3 regions of the Thioalkalivibrio sp. ALE25 genome follow, and region 2 is predicted to be linked to each of the others. Evidence: predicted binding sites of a transcription regulator. Region 2 holds the regulator's gene; each other region holds the start of a gene.

Region 1 (6,948 bases), on a different contig from region 2:
ACGTGGAGCCCGTCTACCTGTTCGACCTGGACGCGGTCGCCGTGGCCCGCGCGCCGGTGGCCCAGTTCAGCCCGCTGTCGCCCTATCCGTCGATCCGGCGCGATCTGGCGGTGGTGGTCGGCGAATCGGTCGCCGCCGGCGACGTCCTGGCGGCCATCCGGGAGCTGGACCTGGAGCCGGTGCAGGATGTCCGCCTGTTTGATCTGTACCAGGGCAAGGGCTTGAATCCGGACGAGAAGAGCCTGGCTTTGGGCTTGATTTTACGGGCTTTTGATCGCACCCTAGGCGAACAGGATGTGGCTGGCGTCACCGACGCGGTGATGCAGCATCTCCAGGCCCGGTTCAACGCAACCCTGAGACAATAAGGCGATGGCAGCTGTTACCAAGGCGGATCTTGCCGCCGTGCTAAACGAGGAACTGGGTCTCAACAAGCGGGAGGCCAAGGAATTCGTCGAGATGTTCTTCGAGGAAATGCGCCAGTCGCTGGAAGCAGGCGAGGGCGTAAAACTCTCGGGCTTCGGCAACTTCATCCTGCGCGACAAGAACCAGCGTCCGGGACGCAATCCGAAGACGGGCGAGGAGATCCCGGTATCCGCGCGACGCGTGGTTACCTTCCGCCCGGGGCAAAAACTGCGCGAGCGGGTAGAGAGCTATGCTGGAGGCGAGTAACCACCAGGAACTGCCCGCGATCCCGGGCAAGCGCTACTTCACGATCGGCGAGGTGGCGGAGCTGTGCCAGGTCAAGCCGCACGTGCTGCGCTACTGGGAGCAGGAATTCCCGATGCTGGCGCCGGTGAAGCGCCGCGGGAACCGCCGCTACTATCAGCGCCAGGACGTGATCCTGATCCGCCAGATCCGGGCTCTGCTGTACGAGGAGGGCTACACGATCAATGGGGCCCGCCAGAAGCTCTCCGGTGATGAGGCGAAGGGCGATCGCCAGCAGGCCCAGCAGATCATCCAGGACACCATCTCCGAGCTCGAGTCCGTACTGCGCACGCTCCGCGCCTGACCTTCCTTGTGCCCGCGTTCAGAAAGTCTTTTTGAAGCACAGAGGGCACGAAGTTCACGAAGAAGGTCTTTCGGGTCTGGTCGCGGGTTAAAGGGCCGCATCCATTGGGGCGCATCCCGTCTCCGAATCCGCGAGCCATCGATGCCTTCCGTTCCCTCGCGTTTCTCTGTGTCCTCCGTGCACTCTGTGGTGAACTAAACAGCCGTGTGCCGTGATGGGCGCTCGGTTCGCTTTGACGGTGTTGGGTGCTTTCGTGACGGCGGGGAATCGGATATAGTTCGCGGCTTCGGGGCGTGGCGCAGTCTGGTAGCGCATCTGCATGGGGTGCAGAGGGTCGCAGGTTCAAATCCTGCCGTCCCGACCAAACGGGAAGCATCAAAAAGGCCGCTTGTAGCGGCCTTTTTTGTGTCTGACGTCCGAGTTTGTCCGGGCGGGTCTATTCCATCGAGCGGCGACGCGCCTCGCGCTGGTAATGCAGCAAGGCGAGGTTGGTCTGGCGCTCCAGCCACTGGGTCATCCCGACAATCTCGAAGCCGGCGTATTCGTAGCCCTCCCGCGTACTGCGCCGCCGGTTGGCCAGGCGCAGGTCGCCCGAGAGCCGCTCACTGACGTCGGGGAGCAGCAGATTGGTGAACGCGAGGGTGGTGCCGGTCTCCAGCGTGTCGAGCGTGGCCGTGGCCAGCTCGATGCACATGCCCTGGCCCGAGAGATCGACGAGCTCGCCGATGACCGGGTCCTTCCAGCCGGGCGCGCGCAGTTCGATCTGCGGGCGCTGGGCCATGGGGATGTGAACGCGGAAGGTTTCGCGGCGCTGGAGATGCTCCAGTGTTTCGGGATAGGGGCAGGCGTACAGGGCGCCGCCTTCTTCATGTTCGATCCGGGCCACGGTGGTGGAGAAGCGTACGGCCACGCCGCGCAGCGCGGCGAATACCCGCAGGGGCATACCGGAGGTGACATGCTGGTGCGCGCGCGGCGGATTCAGTTCGTCGAGAAAGAGTTCCTTCGCGGCGGGGTCCAGCCGGACCAGGGCCGAAGTGTACAGCGGGCCGTCGGCGTCGAGCCGGACGCTGACCAGGGTGAGCTTGTGGTCTAGGTCCTTGAGAATGCCGGCGATCCGGTCCGGCTTGTCGACCGTGTAGTCGGTTTCGTCCATGCGTCCGTGACGTTAGCTGGGTGTGAGGACGCAAGGTACTGGTCGAGCATCCGAAATGCCAGCATCGGTGCGAATAAGCTGCATCAGGCTTGTGTGATACGGCGTCCGCCACGGGTGTTGGGGCGGGTGCGCCCGTAGGGGTCGTAGGTCGCCGCCGGGCCGGCCTCTTCGCCGCGCAGGATCTGCATGGAGAGCTCCACGCGCTGGCGATCGCGATCGATCAGGCGTGCGTTGCCCTGGTTGAGGGTGTTGCAGCGCTCGATGGACTGGCGCAGGGCCTGCCAGTGATCGTTGAGGACGGCACCGTCGTCCATGCGCGAGAGCAGGCGGGCCATGCCCTCGGGCGTGAATGACTCGCTCGCGGCCTCGGCGATAGCGCGCTGCTGGCGGGTCTCGGTCTCGAGTTCCTGCAGCAGCCCCTGCTTGGTCGCCACGACTTCCTGCAGGGTCTCCGGGGTGCGCGCCTCGACCGCGCGGGTCTCCTGGATCAGGGCCTCTTCCAGTTGGTGGGCCAGCCGGATCGAGGTTTCCAGGGAGCGCAGCAGGCGATGGCGCGTGTCGGTGTTCATCGGTGAGGTCCGTGATTAGCGCAGCAGGCGCTCGAGGTCGATCATGCGGTCGGCCAGCTGTTCGTTGTCCACCGGGTAGTTGCCGCTGGCGATCGCCTCGCGCAGCTCGGCCACACGCGCCGCGTCGAACGGGGCGTTCTCGCCGGCGCTGGCGGCCGAACTCATCGCCTGGGCGGCGCCGGTCAGGGTGAGCGAATCGTTACCGGTGGTCACGGCGCTATCCGACCCTTGCGCCCGGTTGGGCGCGCCGCTGGAGTCCTCGCGGCCCTTGACCGTGGAGCTCTGGCCGTCGGGGCGCAGACTGTTCGTATTGAGGCCCTTGATATCCATTGTGCCGTCCTGTCGTTGTAACTGTGCTGCAAGTGTTTACGGCCGCGTGTGCTGAAACTGTAGCCCTGTGGCGGTGGTTTTTGTAACACCAATCACAGAGTCGGCATCAAAGTGTCACCCGGACGTGCCCGGAGGGCTGGATTTCGCCCTCGACCACGCGCCCGGACGAGGTGTTCCTGACCCGGATGCGGTCCCCGAGGGTGCCGTTTTCCAGGGCCTCGCCCTGCATGCGGATGGCGATCGAGCCGTTTTCGGCAAGGATCGTGACCCGCTGGCCGCGGCTGACGATCTCGCGCTGGGTGACGTGCTGTGTGCCGATGATCTGGCCCGGACGAATGCTGCGCCGGGTCTGCTGACCGATGAGGGCCGACTTGTCTTCATGATAACTGCCCGCGTGGCGTGACGTCTCGATGCGCTGGAAGCGCAGATCGCCGCTGGTCAGCGTGTGCTGGCGAGGGAGGTTGCGACTGGCCACCAGCACCTGAGCGTAACGTTCCACCGTGGCCGGGACATACAGCTGCCAGGTGACCGGGCCCGCACACTGAAGGTGGATCGCGGTATTGCCGTCGCGGCGGCCGCCGGGCGGGAAACGGGCGTTGAGTCCTTCATGGCAGTAGGCCAGCCGGAGCCGGTTGTCGAGCTGGCCGATCTCGATATTGATGTCGTCGCTATGTTCGGCGTCCAGCTCCTGCAACAGAAACTGTTCCGCGGCCGCGCGGATCTCCGCAACGGGGTGGATCTCGGCGTGGGCCGGCACGGAGAGCGCGAACCACGCCACGAGAGCCATGAGCCCCATGGGGATGCAGCGTGATGTACAGGTTGTATGTGGATGCATATGCCGGTCCTCGCCGCCCGAGGGAATACCCCGGGTCTGCCGCGTCCGTTCGCGGACCCGAAGCTATGCAGGTTTGATGCCAGTTGTCCGGGCAGTGCCCGACTCAAGGCCCGGCGTTCGATGCCGTTATCCCTGGGAAGCGGCGCCAGAAGGCGCATACAGGCGATTGCAAATGACAGCCCGGGGGTGCGCGGTGCACACTGACCTCCCGGGAGCGGCTCGCGGCAGATGGGCGCGGGACAAGGAGAGCAGCACCATGAGTCAATTCATTGACGATGTGAACCAGCGAACGCAGCTGGTGGGTCAGAACCGGATGGAACTGCTGCTGTTCCACCTGGGTGGATCACAGACCTTCGGAATCAACGTGTTCAAGGTGCGCGAGGTGATCCCGTCGCCGCCGCTGCGCCAGATCCCGGGGTCGATGAGTGTGGTGCGCGGTGTGGCTACGCTGCGGGGCGGCACGGTGCCGATCATTGATCTGGCGCGCGCCATGGGCCTGCGCAGCGCGGCCGGTGCCAGCGACAGCGGCGACCAGAAGGTGGTGGTCACCGAGTTCAACCGTTCGGTTCAGGGGTTCTGGGTATCGGCCGTGGACCGGATCGTGAATGTGAACTGGCAGGACGTGAAGTCCCCTCCGCGTGGTACGGGGCGCGAGTCCTTCCTGGTCGCGGTCACCGAGATCGACAACAAGCTGGTCGAGATCATCGACGTGGAACGGGTGCTTTCGATCGTCAATCCTCTGCCGACCGAGGTCTCCGAGTCCATCCGAGCGGACGCCACGCCAGCGGGGGGGCGCAAGGTCGTGATCGTTGACGACTCGGTCGTGGCGCGCAAGCAGATCGAGGGGGCGATTCGCGGTCTCGGGTTCGAATACGAGGTTTTCAAGGATGGTCAGGAGGCGCTCGACTTCCTGGAGCAGAAGGCCGGGGAGGGCCCGGTTCGCGACCAGATCGAGCTGGTGATCTCGGACATCGAGATGCCACGCATGGACGGCTATACGCTGACGGCGCGGATCCGGGACAATCCCGCCCTGAAAGATCTGAAGGTGCTGCTGCATTCCTCGTTGAGCGGCGAGTTCAATACCGACATGGTCAAGCGCGCCGGGGCCGATGCGTTTCTCTCGAAATTCAACCCCGACGAACTGGCCAACGCGGTGCTCGACCAGACCGGGCGCGAGGATCAACAGGTCGAATGACCGCCGGGGGGAACGGGGTTGCCGCCCGGCAAGGCCGGGGCGGCGTCACATGGCCGACAAGGGCCCAGTGTCGTGTCCCGCCTGCGACACCGTATACTGAAACCCGCTACCGGGGATTCCCCCTGCGTTTCGTGGCGCGGGCGCCGCTGTCAAGGACTCGTCATCAGGATGCTAATCACCATGGACTGTGCTCGGGGATGAACCGGTGATCGATTCCCGCGATTACGAGGAGTTTTCCCGCTTCCTGCAGGACTGCTGCGGCCTGGTGCTGGGTGACAGCCGTCAGTATCTGGTGTCGAGCCGACTGTCCCGGCTGCTCGACGAGTTCGACTTCAAGAGCGTGCCGGAGCTCCTGCACGCGATGCGGCAAGCCCCGAATCCGCGGCTGCGCACCCGTGTGATCGACGCGATGACGACCAACGAAACCTCGTGGTTTCGCGATGGCTTTCCGTTCGAGATCCTCCGGCATGTGTTGTTGCCGGAGCTGGCTGCGAAGGGAAGCAGCATCAAGGTCTGGTCTTCCGGCTGTTCCAGTGGCCAGGAGGCCTACAGCATCTCCATGGTCGTCTCCGAGTGGGAGGAATCCCGCCCCCCGCGCAAGGTGCCGGTATCCATCCTGGGGACGGACCTGTCGGAGAAGATCCTGGATGACGCCCGGCGGGCGGTCTACGACGGCCTGAGTATTGTGCGCGGGTTGAGCGAGAGCCGCCGCGCGCGCTTCTTCGAGACCGTGACGGACGGCCACAAGGTCGTTCCCGAGGTCCAGCGGCGCTGTCGTTTTCAGAAGCTCAACCTGATCGACAGCTACGCGGCACTGGGCAAGTTCGACCTGGTGTTCTGCCGCAACGTGCTGATCTATTTCTCCGGCGAGACCAAGCGACAGGTTCTTGACGGTATTGCCCGGCAGATGAATCCGGGCGGCTATCTGTTTCTTGGCGCTTCGGAGACGGCCGGCCCGTACACCAAGGCCTTCGAGACGGTTCGCACCGACTACGGCTCGGTCCTCCGGCTCAAATCCTGACGCCCCTCCGTCGCAGGGCCGCCAGGTCCGAAACGCCCGCGCAATGCGGCCGCGACTCGAATTGCCCCCTTCCCACGTTTCCCGCTAAGGGCGTCCCCAGCCGAGACGGATTCCCGTCGCTGGCATAGCGATTGCATCGGTCTCCTCGCAAAGGGCCGCAATGGCTGCGTCCCGGTTCTGGTAGCGAGGGTCCGCCACGGGCGGACAGGACGGAAACGATGAGTCTCTCTCTCGACAAGGCGATGGGCATCCTGCCGCAGGCGGTCAACGTGCGCGCCCAGCGCATGGAGCTGCTGGCCTCCAACATCGCCAATGCGGACACCCCGAACTACAAGGCGCGCGATATCGACTTTCGCGCGGTGCTCGAGTCCGCGGCTGGGAGCGGCAATCACTTGCCCATGGCGCGTAGCCAGGCGGCGCATATCGACCCCAATGCCGGGGCGATGAACGGGCAGGCCGAGGCGCTTTATCGCGTCCCTTCGCAGGCGTCCCTGGATGGCAACACGGTGGATCCGCAGATGGAACGTGCCGCCTTTGCCGAGAACGCGATCCAGTACCAGAGCAGTCTGGAATTCCTCAATCGCCGGGTCTCCGGCATCCGCGAAGCCCTGAGGGGCGACCGTTAACGCGGGCCTGATCGGGAGATCGATGTCGTGAGCAATATGTTCAGTCTGTTCAATACCTCGGCTTCGGCGCTGTCGGCGCAGTCGGTGCGCCTGAATACCGTGGCCTCGAATCTGGCCAACGCGAACACCGCCGCCACCAACCCGGACGAGGCGTATCGCGCCAAGCAGGTGCTGTTCCAGAGCGTGATGGATCAGGCCAACCCCAATGGT
Region 2 (6,948 bases):
GGAGCGCATCCCGCAGGAGGACGAGGGCGGGGCCCGGTCCGAGGATCGCGACCTGACCTGGGAAGACGTGCCGCCGGTGGATCTGGTGTCGCTGGAGGTGGGCTATCGCCTGATCCCGCTGGTGGATCGCACCCAGGACGGCCAGCTGATGGGCCGGATCAAGGGCGTGCGGCGCAAGCTCTCGCAGGAGCTGGGATTCCTGCTGCAGCCGGTGCATATCCGCGACAACCTCGAACTGAGCCCGAATGCCTACCGCATCAGCCTGCTGGGCGTGACCGTGGCCGAGGCCGAGGTCTTCCCCGAGCGCGAACTGGCGATCAATCCGGGCGAGGTGTTCGGGACGGTGCCGGGCACGCCGACCAAGGACCCGACGTTCAATCTGGATGCGCTGTGGATCGACCCGGCGGACCGCGACCAGGCCCAGGGTGCCGGCTATACCGTGGTCGACTGCGCCACGGTGATCGCGACCCATCTGTCACAGGTGTTCCGCGAGAACGCGCATCGCCTGATCGGCCACGAGGAGGCGCAGCACCTGCTCGACCAGCTGGCGCGCCATTCGCCGAAGCTGGTGGAAAACCTGGTGCCCAAGACGCTGTCCCTGTCCATCGTGCTGAAGGTGCTGCAGAACCTGCTGGCCGAGCAGGTCTCGATCCGCGACCTGCGCACGATCGCCGAAACCCTGGCAGACGAGGGGGTCAAGAGTCAGGATCCCGGCACTTTGACCGCGGCGGTGCGGGTGGCCCTGGCGCGCTCGATCGTGCAGGACCTGGTGGGGCCGGAGGACGAGCTGCCCCTGATCGCGCTGGATCCGTCGTTGGAACAGCTCTTGCATAAGTCCCTGCAGGGGAGCTCGGGCGGCACGGTTGGACTGGAGCCCGGGCTGGCGGAGCGGCTGCAGCGCTCGGTGGCCGATGCGGCCCGCCGCCAGGAGACGGCCGGACAGCCGGCGGTCCTGGTGGTGGCACCGGAGATCCGCTCCTGGATCGCCGGGTGGCTGCGCGGCGCGGTCCGCAGTCTGACCGTGCTGGCCTTCACCGAGATTCCGGACAATCGCCGGATCCGGGTGGTTGCCACCGTCGGCCAGGAAGAGTCGCAGAAGCAGTCCGCCTGAACGACACGATGAAGGGTTCCGCCGCGCGAGCGGCGCAGGAGAAAAAGCATGAACGTCAGACGATATCGGGCCCGGGACATGCGTGATGCGATGCGCCAGGTGCGCGAGCAGCAGGGCGAGGACGCGGTCATCCTGTCCAGTCGCCGGGTCGACGGCTGGCTGGAGGTGGTCGCGGCGCTGGAGGACGGCGCCGCGTCGGAGCCGGTAGCCGCGCAGGACGCGCCCGCGACGAGCCGCGAAGCGAGCACAACCGCCCGGCCGGCCCGCGAGCGCGGCGCCGGTCAGGCCGCAGCGTCGTGGCCGGCCGACCCGGAGCTGACCGCCATGCGGCAGGAGCTGCGCGACCTGCGCAGCCTGATGACGCGCCAGTATGCGGAGAGCGAAGAGGCGCGCTGGGCGGCCCGCCACCCGCTGGCGGCGGAATGCAAGGCGCGCCTGATCGACCGCGGGTTCAGCGACGCCCTGGCGCGCAGCCTGGCCGGAAGCATTCTCGATGACAGCTCGCCGGAACAGGCCTGGGAACGCCTGCGGGCGCGGTTGTCGGGCGCGATTGCCACCCACCGGCCGGACATCCTGGACGAGGGCGGCCTGCTGGCGCTGGTCGGGCCCACCGGCGTTGGCAAGACCACCACGCTGGCCCGCATCGCGCTGCGCCAGATCCGCCGCATGGGCCCGGATTCGGTTACGCTGGTCACCCTGGACAGCCAGCGCATCGGGGCCACGCGCCAGTTGCAGGCCTTCGCCCAGATGGCGGGGATCTCGGTGCGGGTGCTGCAGAACGCGAGAGAGTTGCGCGAACTGGCGCGCCGCGTGGAGGATGGGCACCTGATCCTGGTGGATACGGCGGGACAGGCCCCGCGGGCAGTGGAGGACGAATCCCTGTTCGCGCACCTGCCGCCGGACATCCGGGCCGAGAGCTGGCTGGTGGTGTCGGCGACGACCCAGGGGAGCGCGTTGCGGCGGGTGCTGGAGGCATTTCGCAAGGCGGAGCCCTCGGCGCTGGTGCTGACCAAGCTGGACGAGGCCGAGGAGCTGGGCGAGGTCCTGTCCGTACTGCTCGATCAGCACCTGGGGCTGGGGTTCGTCAGCGATGGCCAGCGTATTGCCGAGGACTTTCACCGGGTCGATACCGGGTATCTGACCCGACTGGCCCTGGAGGATGCCGCCGATGAACCCGGGGCAGCGGCCAATGCCCGCGAGACCTGGGCGGCCGAGCGCCTGGCGGAGATGGAACCGCCGCGGCGCGCGCGCGCCCAGGCACGTCCGGCACGGGCGGCGGAGCCCGCCACGCTGGAACTGATTCAACCGGTCGGGAAGGGGCGCTATGCCACGCACTAACAAGCCGTTGAAGGTCATCGCGGTTGCCTCGGGCAAGGGCGGGGTGGGCAAGACCAACGTATCGGTGAACCTGTCGGTGGGCCTAGCCCGGCTCGGGCGCGAGGTCATGCTGTTCGACGCCGATCTGGGCCTGGCCAACGTGGACCTGCTGCTGGGGATGCGTCCCGAGCGCACGCTGCACGACCTGGTGACCGGTGATGTGGAGAGCCTGGAAGATGTGCTCGTCCAGGGACCGGACGGGGTGAAGGTGGTGCCGTCGGCTTCCGGGATCGCGGCGATGGCCAACCTGACGCCGGCCGAGCATGCCGGTCTGATCCATGCCTTCAGCGCCTATCGCAAACCCCTGGATGTGCTGATCGTGGACACCGCGGCCGGCCTGCAGGAATCCGTGACGTCGTTTTGCCGCGCGGTCCAGGAGACCCTGGTGGTGGTCTGCGACGAGCCCGCCTCGATTACCGACGCTTATGCCCTGATCAAGGTCCTGCACCGCGATCATGGCCTGCGTCGCTTCCGCATGGTGACGAACATGGTCGACGGCCGCGAAGGCGCCGAGCGACTGATGCAGAAACTCAATACCGTCTGCGGCAACTACCTGCCGGAGGTGGTGCTCGACCTGGCCGGCTATATTCCGATGGATGATCACCTGCGCAAGGCGGTGCAGAAACGCGCGCCAGTGGTACAGCAGTACCCCGGGAGCCCGGCGGGGAAGGCCTTTGCCGAACTGGCACGGACCGTGGACCGCTGGCCGGTGGGCGGCGGTGACCAAGGTGGCGTCGGGTTTTTCGTGGAACGGATGCTGCAGAGCGCATGATGACGACGCGTAATCGACTTTCCGGCTATCAGGCGGCCTCCGCGGCCAGCGGCGGGCACGAGGAGCTGATTGCCGATCACGTCGAGCTGGTCCACCGCATCGCCCATCACCTGATGGCGCGGCTCCCCGCCTCGGTGCAGGTGGATGACCTGATTCAGGCGGGCATGATCGGGCTGCTCGAGGCGGCGCGCCAGTTCGAGGGCGGCCAGGGCGCGACCTTTGCCACCTACGCCGGGATCCGCATCCGTGGCGCGATGATCGACGAGCTGCGCCGCAGTGACTGGACACCGCGTTCGGTGCACCGCAACAGTCGGCGTATTGCCGCCGCGATCCAGACCGTCGAGGCGCGCGAGGGGCGGGCGGCGCGTGGCAGCGAGGTCGCCGCCGAGCTGGACGTGCCGATCGACCAGTACTACGAGATGCTGCAGGATCACGCCGGGGCCCACCTGTTCGCCCTGGACGACCTCGGCGGGGGTGACGACGGGGCCGATCGCGTGATCGAAGGGCAGGAGGTGTCGCCGGCCCGCACCCTCGAGGCCGGTGAGTTCCGTCAGGAACTGGCCGAAGCCCTCGGCGACCTCCCCGAACGCGAGCGGCTGGTGCTGTCGCTCTACTACATCGAAGAGCTCAACCTGCGCGAGATCGGCGCCGTGCTGGGCGTGACCGAGTCGCGCGTCAGCCAGATCCGAAGTCAGGCCACCATTCGACTGCGCGCCCGCCTGGGTTCGTGGCTCGAAGACGGTACGGCTTTGCAGTTATTCTAAAACCCACCCTACGAATCCCGGAGTGACGTGTGGACAAGGGAATGAAGATTCTCATCGTGGACGACTTTTCCACGATGCGGCGCATTATCAAGAACCTGTTGCGTGATCTTGGCTTCAACAATACCCAGGAAGCCGACGACGGCAGCACCGCGCTGCCGATGCTGCAGAACGGGGATTTCGACTTTCTGATCACCGACTGGAACATGCCCAACATGCCGGGGATCGACTTGCTGAAGGCCGTGCGCGCCGACCCGAACCTCAAGTCCATGCCGGTGCTGATGGTAACGGCGGAGGCCAAGCGCGACCAGATCGTCGAGGCGGCCGAGGCGGGCGTGAACGGCTACGTGGTCAAGCCGTTCACCGCCGAGACGCTGAAGGAGAAGATCGACAAGATCTTCGAACGCATTGAAGCACAGGGATAATCATGGGCCTGTGACCGATATGCCCGACGCCCGTGGCACCGACCGCCGCGGGCGTCGTCCGAAACCTTCCGCGCCGTACCCGCAAGAGGCTTCTCATGACTGAACAGGAACACCCACCACGCGACGATCAGCTGGAGCTTGCGCGGCAGTTGGTCAAGACGCTGGAGGCGGGCGACGACACGGGCGCCCGGGCGCTGGTGCAGGATCTGGCGCGCCCCTATGACCGCGAACTCTTCGACGAGCTGGGCAAGCTGACCCGTGATCTTCACGAGGCCCTGCAAAGCTTCCGCGGCGATTCGCGTCTGGTCGAACTGACCCAGGCGGAGATCCCGGACGCAAAGGAACGCCTGAATTACGTGGTCACGATGACCGAACAGGCGGCCCACGACACCATGAATGCCATCGAGTCGAGCCTGCCGATCGCGGAGTCGTTCAGTCAGCAGGCGGCCGACCTGACGGCGAAGTGGACGCGCTTTCGCAACCGCCAGCTCTCGGTGGAGGAGTTCCGGGACTTTGCCCGCGAGCTCGACACGTTCTTCGCGCAGGCGGGGGAAGACACCGAGGAGCTGCGCCGGCTGCTCTCCGAGGTGCTGATGGCACAGAGCTATCAGGATATTACCGGCCAGGTGATTCGCCGCGTGATCCAGCTGGTGACCGACCTGGAAGAGAACCTGGTGTCCCTGATCCGGCTCTCCAGTGGGCGCATGGAGCAGGTCGAGGCGGCCGAGGCGTCGCTTGAACAACGCGAGGAGGATCGCGAGGCGGACCGCAAGGGTCACGGTCCCAGCGTGCCCAAGACTCAAGATTCCGCCGCGGATGTCGTTCAAGGACAGGACGAGGTGGACGATCTGCTATCGAGCCTGGGCTTCTAGGCAGTTCCCCTCATGCGAATGGCGCCACGCGACCGGAGAGACTGAATGGCCATCGACCCCAATGACGAAATCCTTCAGGACTTCCTGATCGAGGCCGGGGAACTGCTGGAGGGGCTCAACGAGCAACTCATCGACCTGGAACAGAATCCGGATGACCGGGATCTGCTGAATGCGGTCTTTCGTAGCTTCCATACCATCAAGGGCGGGGCCGGCTTCCTGAGCCTGGATCCCCTGGTGACCGTGTGCCATCACGCGGAGGACGTCTTCAACCTGCTGCGTAACGGTGAGCGGCGGGCGGACAGTCACCTGATGGACACCATGCTGCGGGTGCTGGATACCCTGAACGTGATGTTCGGGGACCTGCGCTCCGGCGTGGATCCCACGCCCGCCGAGGCCGACCTGGTGGAAAACCTCCGGCGCATGGCGAACAACGAGGACGTGGCGGCGGAGCCCGCCGCGCCGCCGCCCCCGGAACCCGAGCCGGAGCCAGAGCCCGAACCGCAAGCGGATACGGATGCGGAACCGGCGGCGGATGGCGAAGCGATGGTCGGTGCCGGTGACGAGATCACCGACGACGAATTCGAGGCCCTGCTCGACAGCCTGCACGGCGATCAGCCGCCGAAGCCCGTGGAGACGGGCTCCACCGCGGGCGATGCGGCCGGAGAAGAACCGGCTGCGGAGGGTGAGGGTAGCTCCGGCGACCTGATCACCGACGACGAATTCGAGAACCTGCTGGACGAGTTGCAGGCCAAGGGCGCCGGGCCGGCCGCTACCGGGGCGGTCCCCAGCCCCGCGGACGAAGAACCTGCGGAAGCCTCGCCGGCCTCGCCCGAACCCGCCGAACCGGAGAAGGCCGCCGCACCCGCCGATACCCCCGCGGGAGGCCAGGGCGGAGGCGGCGGCGTGCGTGCTGGAGGCGGAGGTGCCGAGGGGGGTGGACGCGCGGCCCCGCAGGGCGAGACCTCCGTGCGCGTCGATACCGAGCGCCTGGACGAGATCATGAACCTGGTGGGCGAACTGGTTCTGGTACGCAACCGGCTGAGCATGCTGCGCTCGCAGCATGTCGATGACGAGCTGGGCAAGGCGATCAGCTCCCTGGCCCTGGTGACCTCGGATCTGCAGACCTCGGTGATGAAGACCCGCATGCAGCCGGTGAAGAAGGTCTTCAACCGCTTCCCGCGCGTGATCCGCGATCTCTCCCGCAATCTGGGCAAGGAGATCGAGCTGGAGATCTTCGGCGAGGACACCGACCTCGACAAGAACCTGGTCGAGGCCCTGTCGGATCCGCTGGTGCACCTGGTCCGGAATGCCGTGGACCACGGCATCGAGACCCCCGAGGTACGCGAGGCGGCGGGCAAGCCGCGCAAGGGGACCGTAGTGCTGGGGGCCGCCCAGGAAGGCGATCACATCGCGCTGCTGATCAAGGACGACGGCGGCGGCATGGACCCGCAGGCCCTGCGGCGCAAGGCCGTGGAGAAAGGCCTGATGGAACCGGCCATGGCCGAGCGCATGACCGATCGCGAGGCCTTCAACGTGATCTTCATGGCCGGCTTCTCGACCAAGACCGAGATCTCCGACGTCTCCGGCCGCGGGGTCGGGATGGACGTGGTCAAGACCAAGATCTCGCAGC
Region 3 (6,948 bases), on a different contig from region 2:
GCGCGAGATAGCGCAGGTTGGAGCCGGTCCCGCTGCCAAGATCGGTGACCCTCAGGGCATCCCCCGTCACCCGGCCGGCCAGCGCCGCGCCCAGCATCGCAACCAGCGCGTCCGAGCGCGCCGCGTGATCCGCGGGTTCGCGCAGGGCGAGCCAGTCGGCGTCGAAGGTCTCGGTCATCGCAGCCAGTCCTCCAGCGTTCGCTCCAGCGCGGCCACCGCACCGTCCCAGTCCGGTCGTTCCGTCATGGCCGCGCGGGCCGCCCGGCCCATCCGTTCGCGCCCCCGCGGGTCGCGCAACAATCCCTCGATGGCCCCCGCCAGCGCCCCGATATCACCCGGCGGCACCAGACGCCCGGCGGCCTCGGGGACGGTCCCCGGGATCGCACCACCAGTGGTCCCGATCACCGGAAGTCCCCGAGCCATGGCCTCGGTGTAGGCCATGCCAAAACCCTCGTAGACACTGGGCAGGACGAACACCGACGCCTGCGCGTACCAGCCCTCCAGCATCGCATCGTCGCACTCGCCGGCCCATTCGATGCGGCCCTCCAGCCCGGCCGCCGCGATCGCCGTCTCCACCCGCCGGGCATACGCCGCATCCCGATCGCGCGCACCCACCAGCACCGCCCGCCAGTTCTCGGCGTCGAGCCGGGCCAGGGCCTGCACCAGTTCCAGCTGCCCCTTGCGCGGGACCACCGTCCCCACGCAGAGCAACAGCGGCGGCGCGCCGGGCGCCGGACCGGTGGCGGGCGGGCGCGGCTCGACGCCGGGCGGGATGGCCTGCAGCCGCTCCCGGGGCATGCCCCAGGCGGCCACCTGCGCGGCGGTAAAGGCACTGGTCGCGACCACACCCTGCACATGCCCGAGGGCAGCGCGCTCCCGCGCGAGCAGGTCCTCCGACCGCGCCGGCGCCAGGCCGGTCTCCAACCCCAGCGGATGATGCAGCAGGTAGATCAGGCGCAAGCGCGCGGCATGTCGGGCCAGTACCTCGGGGAAGGCCCCCGCCGCCAGTCCGTCCAGCAGTACGCCCCAGGCATCGGGAATGCCCGCAAGCGCGGTATCCAGCGCCGCCGCGGCCTCGGGATCCGGCCCCGGGAAGCAACCGTCCAGTTCGTGGACCGCGACCCGCCAGCCGCGCGCCCGCAGACCCGCGACCATGCGCGCGTCGTAGCGATAGCCCCCGGTACGCTGATCCAGCGCGCCCGGAACCACGAACGCTAGGGAAACACTGATCAATGTGCCCGCTCGCGCTCGAGTCGCTTTTGCGTGCGTTTAATGCGCGGTGACCGCCGTGCAGTCATTCTGCACAAGGGAACCGCAACGCTGTGCGCGCGCCCGTTTTTGATAGCAACGGGCGGCCGAGCCCCCGCTTTTACTGCCTTGTGGGGTTGGTACCCCAGATTCCCCGATCCTGCGTTGCGACGCTTGCCGGTAGAACCACTACCGGCTGCGCACCGCGCCTTGTCTCGGAAAACCTGGGGTACCAACGCGAGCGTGCACATTAATCAGTGTTTCCCTTGTTCGCGCATTCCGCTCAGGGCGCGGCCTCGTAGCTGGCCCAGGCAATATGCGACTCGTTCAGCGTTACGCACACCGTATCCAGCTCGCGCGCGGACTCGCCCAGCTCGCCGGCATGGATGGCGCTTGCCACGCGCTGGTGCAGCGCGTGGGCCAGGAACTCGGTGGTCGTGTTCTGGCCGCGAAACTCCTCGCGCTCGTCCAGGTTCTGGTAATTGAGATCCGCCAGGAGGGCCTTTACGACCTCGCTGGCGCGGCCGATATCGACCACCAGTCCGTCCGCGTCCAGCGCCCGGCGGCGGAAGGTGACATCGACCACGTAGGTCGCGCCGTGCAGCTTCTGCGCCGGGCCGAAGGTCTCGCCGGCGAAGCTGTGGGCAATCATGAAGTGGTCACGCACGTTCAGGCTGTACATCGGGTGGTTCCCCGTCTTGAGAAATAAAAGATCAGTAGCGGACGCGGTGGCAAAGGGTGCGGGCGGCCTCGGGCCCCGTGACGCGGGCCATCGCCGCGGGCAGGTTGGCGAAGGCATCCTCGCCAGTGATCAGCGCGTCGAGTGCGGGATCGGCCAGCAGGGACAATGCAAGCGCCAGGCGGCGACGGTAATCCCAGCGCGCCGCGCGCTCCGGCGGGATGCGGCCCACCTGTGAACTGCGCAGCGTAAGCCGCCGCGAATGGAACGCCTCGCCCAGCGGTGCCGGCACCGGCTGGTCGCCGTACCAGCTCATCTCCACCACCCGCGCCTCGACCCCGGCCAGGTCCAGGGCCTGCGCCAGCCCGGCCGGGTTGCCGCTGGCATGCACCACCCCGTCCAGCCCCTGCAGCTCCGGGTTCCCCCGCGCCGCCTCCGGCGTACAGAGCGACAATCCCAGCGCCGCCGCCACGGGTTCGCGGGCGGGATTGGGGTCGATCAGCGTGACCTCGGCGCCCGGCATCGCCCGCAGCAACCCGGCCACCAGCAGGCCCACCACGCCGGCGCCGATCACCGCGAGGCGATCCCCCGGACCGGGCTGCAAGTCCCAGACCGCGTTGATGGCCGTCTCCATGTTGGCCGCCAGCACCGCGCGCCCCGAAGGCACGGCATCCGGTATCGGCACCACCGCGGCGGCCGGCACCGTGTAGGCGCTTTGATGCGGATACAGGCAGAACACTCGCTGCCCGTCCAGCCCGTGCGCCGCGCCACCCGCCTCAACGGTGCCGACGCTGATGTAGCCGTACTTCACAGGCCACGGGAATTCGCCGGCCTGGAACGGCGCGCGCATCGCCTGATACTGGCTCTCCGGCACCCGACCGTGGAACACCAGCGACTCGGTCCCGCGGCTGATCGCCGAGAACTGCGTGCGCACCCGCACCGCGTCCGGGCCCGGCTCCGCCAGCGCCTCCGGACGCAACGCGCCCGTACCCGGGCCGGTGACCCAGAAGGCCTGTTCGGAGCCGGCCGTGCTCACCGGGAGGGTCCCGGAAACGGGGTGCGCTGCCACGTGATCATCCGCGCAGTGTGGGCGAAGGGCGCAGCGACCGGCAACTCCCGATGCCCCGCATGGTCGCAAGACCAGGGAGTGCCACCCGCGCGCCCCCAGGACGATCGCCAACGGAGCGCTACAATCCCCGCATGGAGTCTTCCCCTGCCAAGCCTTCCCCGTTGCGCCTGCAGGCCGGCCTGCGGGTCTGGGCGACCGACTGGCTGCTCGCGGGCCTGGCCGGCCTCGCCGTAACCGGTGCGCTGGTTTGGCGCGCGCACGCGGGCCTGCCAGCCGTCGCCGGTTTCGTCACGCTCTGGCTGGTGCTGGGTGCCATCCTCGTCAGCCGCACCCCGGCGGCCGGAGTGGCGTCTTCCGGGCGCGGCCCCGGCCCGGCCAACCGGGTCACGCTCCTGCGCGCCGCGCTGACCGCCCCGCTCGGCGGCCTGGTCCTGGCCGCCCCCACCCCGGACGAACCGGTGCTGGCGCTGTGGGTGATCGCCCTCGCGGGCCTGGCACTGGTGCTGGACGGGGTGGACGGGGCCGTCGCGCGCCGCACGGACAGCGCCACCGCGTTCGGCGCCCGCTTCGACATGGAGCTGGACGCCGCCATGATCCTCGCCCTGTCGATCCTCGTCTGGCAGATGACGGCGGTGGGGCCCTGGGTGATCCTGATCGGCCTGATGCGCTACGCCTTCGTGCTGGCCGCCCGCCCCCTGCCCTGGCTGGCCGCGCCGCTGCCGCCCAGCCGGCGCCGCCAGGCCGTCTGCGTGTTGCAGACCGTGGTCCTGCTACTGGTCCTGATCCCCGGCCTGCCCGCACCCGCCGCCATCACCATCGCCCTGGCCGGCCTGCTGGCTCTGGGCCTGTCCTTTGCCGTGGATATCCACTGGCTGTACCGCCACCGACCGGAGGTGTGTCATGACTGACGCCCGCAACAACCGCCGCCCCGCCCGCCTGCGCCGCCTGCTGCTGGGTGGCCTGCTGGCCACGGCCCTGGCGCTGCCCGCGCAGGCCCTGGCCGATGCCGACCGCTGGGTCATCGACCCCGACCACTTCGCGGTCGGCTTCCTGGTCGATCATGCCGGCTATGCCAAGGTCCTGGGCATGTTCCTGGAAGCCGAGGGCGAGTTCGTCTTCGACCCCGACACGGGCGAGCTGGGCGACGGCCATTTCGTCATCCAGACCGACAGCGTGTTCACCAACCACGCCGAGCGCGACGACCACCTGCGCAACGAGGACTTCCTGAACGTCGAGGAATACCCGGAGATGCGCTTTACCGCCACGCGCTACGAGCCGACCAGCGAGAACACCGGGCGCCTCAGCGGCGGGCTCGAGCTGCTGGGCGAGACCCGCACCATCCACCTCGACGTGACGATCAACAAGGTCGGGCGCTACCCGTTCCCGCTCGGCGGCCTGTTCGGCCGGCCGTACGTGCTCGGTGCGTCGATGCGCGGCAGCTTCAACCGCTCCGACTTCGGCATGACCTACGGCCTGACCCGCGACATCGTCGGCGACGAAGTCGAACTGATCATCGAGTTCGAGGCCCAGCGCCAGTAACGCCCCGCCGACTGAATGTATTCACCACGAAGCACACGAAGGCACGAAGAAGGGCCAGGGCGGATTGCACCACGGAGGGCACAGAGGACACGGAGAAGGACTGACTACAGGGCGACGCGCTGGAGCCGACGTTGCTGACGGGTGATCGCGGGGCACGGGGCAACACTCCCCCGTCACCCCGGCCGCAGCGAAGCGAAGAGCCGGGATCTCCGGACCCTGGCACCCATGTCACGGCGCACCCCGAAGGCGCGGGTCGCGATCGCCCCCAAATAGGCAGGATGCGGACGAGGCGAGCGAAACGCCCATTGAAGGTCAAGGATGCTGTTCACCACGAAGGGCACGAAGATACGAAGGAAGGGCCAGGGCGGATCGAACCAGCCAGGGTATGGAGAAGGGCGGGGAGCCCGGACGCACGGCGATGGTGCCGTAGAACAGGAACCTTCTGAAAAAAATCCGGTTCGGGGGCTCAAGTCTGCGGGGATGCAGCCGTCACCGGGGGCAGGCCCGTTCCCCCTATCGAGTGCAACGGGCCTGCACATTCAGAACCGGGAGTACGAGATGGACGCAAGCGCGATTGCCGCGATGGCCACGCAGAACAGCCAGCAGCAGGTGGCCATGCAGAAAGACGTGGCCGTGCAGAAGAAGGCGATGGAGTCGCAGGAGATGGCGGCTCAGTCGATGCTGCAGGCCATGCCCGACATCGGCGAGATGCAGGCCGCCACTCAGGGTCTGCCGGACAACGTCGGCACCAACATCAACACGACCGCCTGAGACGTTACCAACTGTCCGTCCAGAAAGGCCCCGGCGCACTTATGCCCGGGGCCTTCTCTTTACTGGGCCAGCACCCGGCCCGTTCCGGCAACGATCGACTTTCTCCGTGTCCTCCGTGACCTCTGTGGTTACACGCCCTTGCCCTTCCTTCGTATCTTCGTGCCCTTCGTGGTGAACAAAGGCCCTTGCCCTTCAGCCCCCATCCCCGGCATTACGCCCGGACGCATCCGCGGGCGCACGACAGACCCGCGCGGCGAAGCGCCGCATCACGCCCCGCGCCAGACGGTCTTCCGGGTCGATGCAAAAGCCGGCCTGTTCCACCGCGGCCTCGGTATCGCGGTTCGGGTGACAGCCGCCGGTGATACAGGTCCAGGCCGGCTGCACCCGGTCCTGGGCGCGGGCCAGCAGCGGCCGCGTGTGACGTACATGCTCCAGCATGCGCAGCTCGCCCGCCTCCGCCAGCACCCGGCGCACCTCGCCGAGGGCCCGTGGCGGATCCTGCACGCTGCAGAACACCAGGCCGGAGACCACGGTATCGAAGGCGCCGTCGGCAAACGGCAGGGCCTCGGCCCGCGCCACCACCAGCGGCACGGAAGGCGCCCGCCGCCGGGCCCGGCGCAGGGCCGCCAGGTCCGGGTCGATGCCGATGACCCGTTCCGGATCGGCGTACAGCGGCAGGTCGCGCCCGGTCCCGCAGCCGATCTCCAGTACGCGGCCGTGCGCACCGGCCACCAGACGCCGGCGCCAGCGCCGCAGGCCCAGCAGCTCGGCACCGGCCATCAGGCCGTCGTACAACCAGGGGATCTGTTCCAGACCGCGCATCGAGACTCCCGGGGACAGGAAAATGTGATGCCCAACACATTCTTTCGGCGACTGTCAGGAACCTGTTTCCACAGTCCCTGTCCACTTATACAAGTTGCGGAAATGATCGGCTCGTGGCAACGGCAGCCGGTTTTCCGCCGTTCGGACCAGAACCCTCCATCACACGGGTGTCCGGACGATCTTTGGCCCGACCTTCGCGTCGGGCCATTTTTTTGTGGGGTGACCCCGCCCGGCAGCCCCGGGAACGGTCAGCTGCCCGTGCGACCGATCAGGTTGAGGAACTCGCGCCGGGTCCGGCCGTCCTCGCGGAAGGCGCCCAGCATCACCGAGGTCGCCATCGACGAATGCTGCTTCTCCACCCCGCGCATGGTCATGCACATGTGCTTGGCATCCACCACCACACCGACCCCCTTGGCGTTCGTCACCTGCATCAGGGCCTCGGCGATCTGGCGCGTCAGGCTCTCCTGGATCTGCAGGCGCGCCGCGAACATGTCGACAATCCGGGCGATCTTGGACAAACCGATCACCTTGCCATTGGGCAGGTAGGCCACATGCACCTTGCCGATGATCGGCAGCAGGTGATGCTCGCACAGGGAGTACAGTTCGATATCGCGCAGCAGCACCATCTCGTCGTTGTCCGACGAGAACAGGGCCCCGTTGACGATACTGTCCAGGTCCTGGTGATAGCCACGGGTGAGATACTGCATCGCCTTCGCGGCGCGCATCGGGGTATCCAGCAGGCCCTCGCGCTGCGGGTTCTCGCCCAGACCGGCGAGGATGTCGCGGTAGCGCTCGGCGAGCTGTTCCGGGGCCGCCAGTG

What was found. The regulator FliA, encoded in region 2, starts transcription of late flagellar genes. The targets are predictions, from matches to a motif close to GCTAAAGTTNNNNNNNNNNCNGCCGATA.
Region 1: flgM (flagellar biosynthesis anti-sigma factor FlgM) is a predicted target of FliA. The motif match lies at 3,098-3,125, and genes of this name have one in related genera.
Region 3: C996_RS0105500 (YjfB family protein) is a predicted target of FliA. The motif match lies at 5,000-5,027, and genes of this name have one in related genera.

The regions. Positions count from the first base shown of each region.
Region 1 covers NZ_KB897934.1:66,833-73,780, forward strand. The annotation lists gene pheT (phenylalanine--tRNA ligase subunit beta) at 1-365, shown strand, start outside; gene C996_RS0110095 (integration host factor subunit alpha) at 370-669, shown strand; gene C996_RS0110100 (MerR family transcriptional regulator) at 653-1,009, shown strand; tRNA gene C996_RS0110105 (tRNA-Pro) at 1,297-1,373, shown strand; gene C996_RS0110110 (flagellar brake protein) at 1,446-2,162, opposite strand; gene C996_RS0110115 (flagella synthesis protein FlgN) at 2,246-2,731, opposite strand; gene flgM (flagellar biosynthesis anti-sigma factor FlgM) at 2,747-3,061, opposite strand; gene flgA (flagellar basal body P-ring formation chaperone FlgA) at 3,168-3,857, opposite strand; gene C996_RS0110130 (chemotaxis protein CheV) at 4,153-5,091, shown strand; gene C996_RS0110135 (protein-glutamate O-methyltransferase CheR) at 5,297-6,112, shown strand; gene flgB (flagellar basal body rod protein FlgB) at 6,331-6,738, shown strand; gene flgC (flagellar basal body rod protein FlgC) at 6,766-6,948, shown strand, end outside.
Region 2 covers NZ_KB897928.1:99,585-106,532, forward strand. The annotation lists gene flhA (flagellar biosynthesis protein FlhA) at 1-1,111, shown strand, start outside; partial or broken gene flhF (flagellar biosynthesis protein FlhF) at 1,160-2,267, shown strand; gene C996_RS0104490 (MinD/ParA family protein) at 2,436-3,260, shown strand; gene C996_RS0104495 (RNA polymerase sigma factor FliA) at 3,257-4,024, shown strand; gene cheY (chemotaxis response regulator CheY) at 4,066-4,446, shown strand; gene C996_RS0104505 (protein phosphatase CheZ) at 4,542-5,318, shown strand; gene C996_RS0104510 (chemotaxis protein CheA) at 5,364-6,948, shown strand, end outside.
Region 3 covers NZ_KB897929.1:81,007-87,954, reverse strand. The annotation lists gene C996_RS0105530 (hypothetical protein) at 1-178, opposite strand, end outside; gene C996_RS0105525 (glycosyltransferase family 4 protein) at 175-1,209, opposite strand; gene C996_RS0105520 (6-carboxytetrahydropterin synthase) at 1,532-1,930, opposite strand; gene C996_RS0105515 (zinc-binding alcohol dehydrogenase) at 1,962-2,963, opposite strand; gene C996_RS0105510 (CDP-alcohol phosphatidyltransferase family protein) at 3,128-3,904, shown strand; gene C996_RS0105505 (YceI family protein) at 3,897-4,535, shown strand; gene C996_RS0105500 (YjfB family protein) at 5,094-5,306, shown strand; gene C996_RS0105495 (class I SAM-dependent methyltransferase) at 5,499-6,128, opposite strand; gene folE (GTP cyclohydrolase I FolE) at 6,377-6,948, opposite strand, start outside.